Regions from separate parts of the Burkholderia stabilis genome, predicted to be linked through region 1. Evidence: riboswitches for the same ligand, from Rfam matches in the RefSeq annotation. Region 1 holds a riboswitch; the other holds the start of a gene.
What was found. A riboswitch is a leader RNA that binds a small molecule or an ion and turns the genes downstream of it on or off. The one in region 1 is predicted to bind thiamine pyrophosphate.
Positions count from the first base shown of each region.

Region 1 (3,408 bases):
GCCGTCCCGCCACGCTGCTGTAAGCACTTGTTAAGCTTCACGCGGTTTCGTAATCATTTGTTTCCCGTGCGCCGGCAGGCACGCGACATGCATAAAAAAAGCCCGCTCGAAAGCGGGCTTCGTGCAGCGTAAGGCGTTTCCGGTGCGGATCGCCGCGTCGCTTACTGACGGTGATAGATCTCGGCGCCGGTCTTGACGAACTCGACCGCCTTGACTTCCATCCCCTTCTTCAGCGCTTCGGTTTCCGACACGCCCTGCTGCGCGGCGAACTCGCGCACGTCCTGCGTGATCTTCATCGAGCAGAAGTGCGGGCCGCACATCGAGCAGAAGTGCGCGACCTTGGCCGAATCCTTCGGCAGCGTCTCGTCGTGGAATTCGCGCGCCTTGTCCGGATCGAGACCGATGTTGAACTGGTCTTCCCAGCGGAACTCGAAGCGCGCCTTGGACAGCGCGTTGTCGCGCACCTGCGCGCCCGGGTGGCCCTTCGCGAGGTCGGCAGCGTGTGCGGCGAGCTTGTACGTGATGATGCCTTCCTTCACGTCGTCCTTGTTCGGCAGGCCGAGGTGTTCCTTCGGCGTCACGTAGCACAGCATCGCGGTGCCGAACCAGCCGATCATCGCGGCGCCGATGCCCGACGTGATGTGGTCGTAACCCGGCGCGATGTCGGTCGTCAGCGGCCCGAGCGTGTAGAACGGCGCTTCCTTGCACCAGTCGAGCTGGAGATCCATGTTCTCCTTGATCAACTGCATCGGCACGTGGCCGGGGCCTTCGATCATCACCTGCACGTCGTGCTTCCACGCGATCTGCGTGAGCTCGCCAAGCGTCTTCAGCTCGCCGAGTTGTGCTTCGTCGTTCGCGTCGTAGATCGAGCCGGGGCGCAGGCCGTCGCCGAGCGAGAAGCTCACGTCGTACGCCTTCATGATTTCGCAGATCTCTTCGAAGTGCTCGTACAGGAAGCTTTCCTTGTGATGCGCGAGGCACCACTTCGCCATGATCGAACCGCCGCGCGACACGATGCCCGTCATCCGGTTCGCGGTGAGCGGCACGTACTGCAGGCGCACGCCCGCGTGGATCGTGAAGTAGTCGACGCCTTGTTCGGCCTGCTCGATCAGCGTGTCGCGGAAGATTTCCCAGGTGAGATCCTCGGCCTTGCCGTTGACCTTTTCCAGCGCCTGGTAGATCGGCACCGTGCCGATCGGCACCGGGCTGTTGCGGATGATCCACTCGCGCGTTTCATGGATGTGCTTGCCGGTCGACAGATCCATCACCGTATCGCCGCCCCAGCGGATCGCCCACGTCATCTTGTCGACTTCCTCGCCGATCGACGACGTGACGGCAGAGTTGCCGATGTTCGCGTTGATCTTCACGAGGAAGTTGCGGCCGATGATCATCGGCTCGGATTCCGGGTGGTTGATGTTCGCGGGGATGATCGCGCGGCCGCACGCCACTTCCGAGCGCACGAATTCCGGTGTGATCTCGGCCGGTGCGTTCGCGCCGAAGGCCGCGGCGCCGAACGCCTGGCCCGGGTGCTGGCGGCCCATCATCGCGGCGAGCTTCGCGCCGTTCGGTCCGCTCGACTTCAGGCTCTCGAGGTACTCGGCGCGGCGCTGGTTCTCGCGGATCGCGATGTATTCCATTTCCGGCGTGATGATGCCCTGACGCGCGTAGTGCATCTGCGTGACGTTCTTGCCCGCCTGTGCGCGGCGCGGGTTGCGGTGCAGGCCCGGGAAACGCAGCTCGGCGGTGGCCGGGTCGGCCGCGCGCTCGAGGCCGTACTGGCTCGACAGGCCGGAGAGCCCCTCGGTGTCGCCGCGCGCTTCGATCCAGCCCTGGCGCAGCGCGGGCAGGCCCGCGCGGATGTCGATCTTCGCTTCCGGATCGGTGTAGGGGCCCGACGTGTCGTACACGTAGATCGGCGGATTCTTCTCGCCACCGAAGCCGGTCGGCGTGTCGGCCTGCGTGATTTCGCGCATCGGCACGCGGATGTCGGGCTGCGAGCCGGTCACATAAACCTTCCGCGAATTCGGCAGCGGCGCGACGGCGGCGGCGTCGACGTGGGCGTCGGCGGACAGAAACTTCGGATTGGCGTTCATGCAATCTCCTGTGTGAGCGCCGGACAGGCGCTTCGGCGCTTGCCCGGAGCCCTTGACGAATGTGGGGCTCGAGCTAAGCAGGAGACGAGGCTTGGTGAGGCGGCGGATTTCGTCAGAAGGATGGCGGCGAAATCCGTACGCTTCCCTGCGCTGGCATTATCCAGATCAGGTTCAAAGGGTATTTCTCACCCGCAATGCCGGTTTGTTGACCGGGCGCATTGCAGGACCCCCGCGTTAGCAGCGCACACGATACACTGGCTTGGCGGCGGTTTCAACCGGTGGCAGATCGGTTGCCGCGGTGCAGTTGCAGCATTGCCGACGGCGTACCCGCCGCGCAGGCCGCGATCCACGACACCGCCGCACGGCCCTGCAGCCCGGCTGACAACGACGGCGCGGTGCAGCATTGCGGCATCTTCGGCAGCTTCCAAAAATATTTTCGAAACGGCTGTCATTTCCCGCGACGTCCTCCGTCTATTCGGCTCCTCAAACCCATGTTTCGGAGAGATGTCATGAAAAAAGTACTGATCGCAGCCTGTGTCGCCGGTTTCGCCCTGGCCGCAACGGGCGCGTATGCGCAGAACGACGCAATGTCGAATGGCGGCTCGTCGATGTCGAAGGACGCAATGGGCCACGACGCGATGGCCAAGGACGGCGCGATGAAGAAAGACGGCATGAAGAAGCACGCGATGAAGAAAGACGCGATGAAAAAGGACGCGATGTCGCACGACTCGATGGGCAAGCCGATGTCGGGCGACAAGATGGCCCCGTCGAACTGACGGAAACGGACGGAGTGCGGCCGACGCGCGTGCCGCCGCTGCATGCCGGAACGGCACGCGGCACAGGCTGACGCGCGGGGCGCGCACCACGCACATTACGCGCCACGCCGCGCGCCGGCGCATGCGTTGCCCGGCCGGTCCACGGCCCCGTGTCGCACTCCGTCACCTCCTTTCGGGAGTCTTCATCATGCAAACCGTTCCCGTCACCGGGCGCGCGGCCGCCACGCCGCCCGCGCGCCCGATCCATCCGCTTTGGGTGCGCGCGAGCCACTGGCTCAACGCGCTCGCGGCCGTGCTGATGGCGCTGTCCGGCTGGCGCATCTACGACGCGTCGCCGATCTATCCGCCGTTCACGTTTCCTCACGGCATCACGATCGGCGGCTGGCTCGGCGGCGCGCTGCAATGGCATTTCGCGGCGATGTGGCTGCTCGTCGGCAACGGGCTGTTCTATCTGACGATGTCGCTTGCGACCGGGCGCCTTGTGCGCAAGATGCTGCCGGTCACGCCGGCCTCCGTGTGGCGCGACGTGCGCGCGGCGC
Region 1 is NZ_CP016442.1:1,290,417-1,293,824, reverse strand. It holds gene thiC (phosphomethylpyrimidine synthase ThiC) at 162-2,093, opposite strand; TPP riboswitch at 2,218-2,334, opposite strand; gene BBJ41_RS06005 (pentapeptide MXKDX repeat protein) at 2,603-2,869, shown strand; gene BBJ41_RS06000 (cytochrome b/b6 domain-containing protein) at 3,057-3,408, shown strand, end outside.

Region 2 (3,408 bases), 1.2 Mb from region 1:
CCGTACGCGGCGAGCGCGTCGGCCACGGTCGCGCCATCGGGCAGCGTCAGGGTCTGTTGATTGATCTGGATATCCATGAGGCTTCGTCGGATTCGGTCGGCGGCGCGCGTCAGGCCGGCTGGCGCGCGTCGTTGCGGTGATGAAGGAGCGTCGGCCAGCGCGCGGCGTCGCGCCACGCGGCGAACGCGTCGGCATCGCCGAACGCGCCGCCGAGCGCGGCTTGCGCGAACGTCGCCGCTGCGTGCGCGACTTCCGGCGCGATCATGAAGCCGTGCCGGTACAGGCCGTTGACGGCGAGCGTCGACGCGCCGTCCCAGATCACCGCCGGGCGATGATCGGGCAGCGTCGGCCGGCAGTGCGCATTGAGTTCGAGAATGCGCGCCTCGCCGAACGCCGGATGCACGGAGAACGCCGCGCTCAGCAGTTCCAGCGCGGAGCGCACGCTGACGGGCGACATGTCCTCGCCCTCCACTTCGGTCGCGCCGATCACATAGAGATCGTCCTGCTTCGGCGCGATATACAGCGGGTAGCGCGGATGCAACAGCCGCACGGGCCGCGTGAGCCCGATGCCAGGCGCATGCACGCGCGCGACTTCGCCGCGGATGCCGCGCAACGCGGGCAGCGCGGGTTTCGCGCCGAGCCCGCGGCAATCGATCGTGAAGTGGGCATCCGGCAGGTTCGCATCGTCGATCGTCACGTGCCAGTGCAGGTCGACGCCGCGTTCGGCGAGGCCCGCCGCGAGCGCGTGCAGCGCCTGACGATTGTCGAGCTGGCCTTCGCGCGGCAGCAGCAGGCCGCGTGCGAAGCGGCCCGCGAGCGCGGGCTCAGCCGCGTCGACCTGCGCGCCGGCGAGCGTGACGAAACCGCCGTCGAACAGTCCGGCCGGTGCGTTCGCGCGCACGCGCCGCTCGAACAGCGGCGCCTCCGCGCGGTCCGCGTGATGCCACACGACGAGCGTGCCGTGATGCTGGAAGAAAACGGGTTCGGGCAGCTCTGCGAGCCACTGCGGCCAGCGCGCGAGCGACGCGGCGCCAAGCTCGGTGATCAGCAGCTCGGCGCTCGCCGCTTCCGCGAGCGGCGCGAGCATCGCGGCCGCGATCCACGCGGCCGACTGCTCGCCGTCCGGGCCGCCGCGCTCGTAGAGCGCGACGCGATGCCCGTCGCCCGCGAGCCGCCACGCGATCAGGCGGCCGACGAGGCCGCCGCCGAGCACCGCGAAATCGGGCCGGGAATCCTGGGCGTTCATCGCGCACCCTCCCCGCGAACCGCACGCGCGACGAATGTCGACGCGCGCGCGCCGCCCCGTGCAAAAGCACGCGGCATCGGGCCGGGAATCATGCAAAAGACTGAAGATTGTGCGGTCATCATTCCTTCCGTAACGCGCAATGCGCGTACCCAAAAGGACGAAACCGGCAGCAAAGGCCGGCCGGGCGGGACTCGGGCGCTGACCATGTGGGATGGCGGCCAGCGCGGCCCGGCGGGATCAGAAACTTCCCTCGCCGGTATTACCCGGATCGGGTGCGAAGGGTCTTTCTCAGCCTCGCCGCGCCGTGCGGAACATCCCGCCGGTTGCCTGCAAAGCACCCCTGTTTCGTCGTCGGCCATTAGACCATAAAAGCGGAAAGCGCCGCAAACTGTCCCCCGTGCGGCAAATTCGCCGTCGTGCCGTGCCGCTCTGGCACAATGCCCGCAGGCCGGCCCGCGCGAGCGGCCGGTTGCCGCGTCACCGCCGGCCTTTAAGTGCCGTTTAAGACGCGCGGGCGACCATCCGGACGCCCGCCGTCAGTCGGCGCTTCGTTCCGGCTTGCCGTATCGCGGCGCGCGCCCGGTTTCGCCCGGCCCGCGCGCCGGCTACTCATCAGGAAGCACATGACCCAATCGATCGATCCCGTCCGCTCCGCCTCCGACGCGCCGCAGGACGAGCGCCCGGTATCCGCATGGAGCCTCATCAAGCCCTACTGGGTATCGTCCGAATGGAAAATCGCGTGGGGACTGCTCGTCACGATCATCGCGATCAACCTCTGCGTCGTCTGGATCAACGTCCGGCTGAACAAGTGGAACGCCGAGTTCTACAACGCGCTGCAGTCGAAGGACGTTCACGACTTCCCGCACCTGCTGATGCAGTTCTCCGCGCTGGCGTTCGCGTTCATCATCCTCGCCGTGTACGGCCGCTACCTGCGGCAGATGCTCGGCTTCCGCTGGCGCCAGTGGCTCACCGACCGTTTTCTCGGCCAGTGGCTCGGCGATCGCGCGTTCTACCGGATCGAACGCGACCGCCTCGCCGACAACCCCGACCAGCGGATCACCGATGACCTCCAGTCGTTCGCGACGACCACGCTCGCGCTGTCGCTCGACCTGCTGTCGACGGTCGTCACGCTCGTGTCGTTCATCACGATCCTGTGGTCGCTCGCCGGCGCGCTGACGGTCTCGCTCGGCGCGACGCCGATCACGATTCCCGGCTACATGGTGTGGGCGGCCGCGCTGTACGCGGTGGTCGGCTCGCTGATCATCCAGAAGGTCGGCCATCCGCTCGTCTCGATCAACTACCAGCAGCAGCGCGTCGAGGCCGATTTCCGCTTCGGGCTGATCCGCGTGCGCGAGAACGCCGAGCAGATCGCGTTCTACGACGGCGAGAAAACCGAGACCGGCAACGCGCAAAACCTCTTCATGCGCATCCGCGACAACTGGTGGCGCGTGATGAAGTACACGAAGCGGCTCACGTTCGTGCTGAGCTTCTACGGGCAGATCGCGATCATCTTCCCGCTCGTCGTCGCCGCGCCGCGCTATTTCGCGGGCGCCTTCTCGTTCGGCGTGCTGATGCAGATCTCGTCCGCGTTCGGCACCGTCAGCGATTCGTTCTCGTGGTTCATCAACAGCTACTCGACCCTCGTCGAATGGCGCGCGACCGTCAACCGTCTGCGCGAATTCAAGCGCGTGATGGGCACGTCGCACCTGAAGGAAAGCCTGTCGCCCGCAACCGAGCACGGCGGCATCAACCTGCACTACACCGACGGCGCGAAGCTGTCGACGTCGTCGCTCAAGCTCGCGCTGCCGAACGGCAACGCGCTCGCGAACATCGGCAACGTCACGATCGAGCCCGGCTCGCGCTGGCTCGTGATCGGCAAGTCGGGTTCCGGCAAGAGCACGTTCATGCGCGCGCTCGCGGGCCTGTGGCCGTTCGGCGACGGCGCGATCGACGCGCCGGTCGGCGCGCGGATGATGTTCGTGCCGCAGACGAGCTACCTGCCGATCGGCACGCTGAAGGCCGCGCTCACCTATCCGTCGACGCCCGACGCGTTCAGCGACGATGCCTGCCGCGACGCGCTGCGCGCCTGCCGCCTCGAAGACTACGCCGCGCGCCTCGACGAGACCGCGCACTGGACGCGCGTGCTGTCGCCGGGCGAACAG
Region 2 is NZ_CP016442.1:2,520,032-2,523,439, reverse strand. It holds gene thiS (sulfur carrier protein ThiS) at 1-77, opposite strand, end outside; gene BBJ41_RS11780 (FAD-dependent oxidoreductase) at 110-1,246, opposite strand; TPP riboswitch at 1,475-1,598, opposite strand; gene BBJ41_RS11775 (ABC transporter ATP-binding protein/permease) at 1,870-3,408, shown strand, end outside.
Region 2: linked by a shared signal. The riboswitch ahead of BBJ41_RS11780 (FAD-dependent oxidoreductase) and the one ahead of thiC (phosphomethylpyrimidine synthase ThiC) in region 1 are both predicted to bind thiamine pyrophosphate.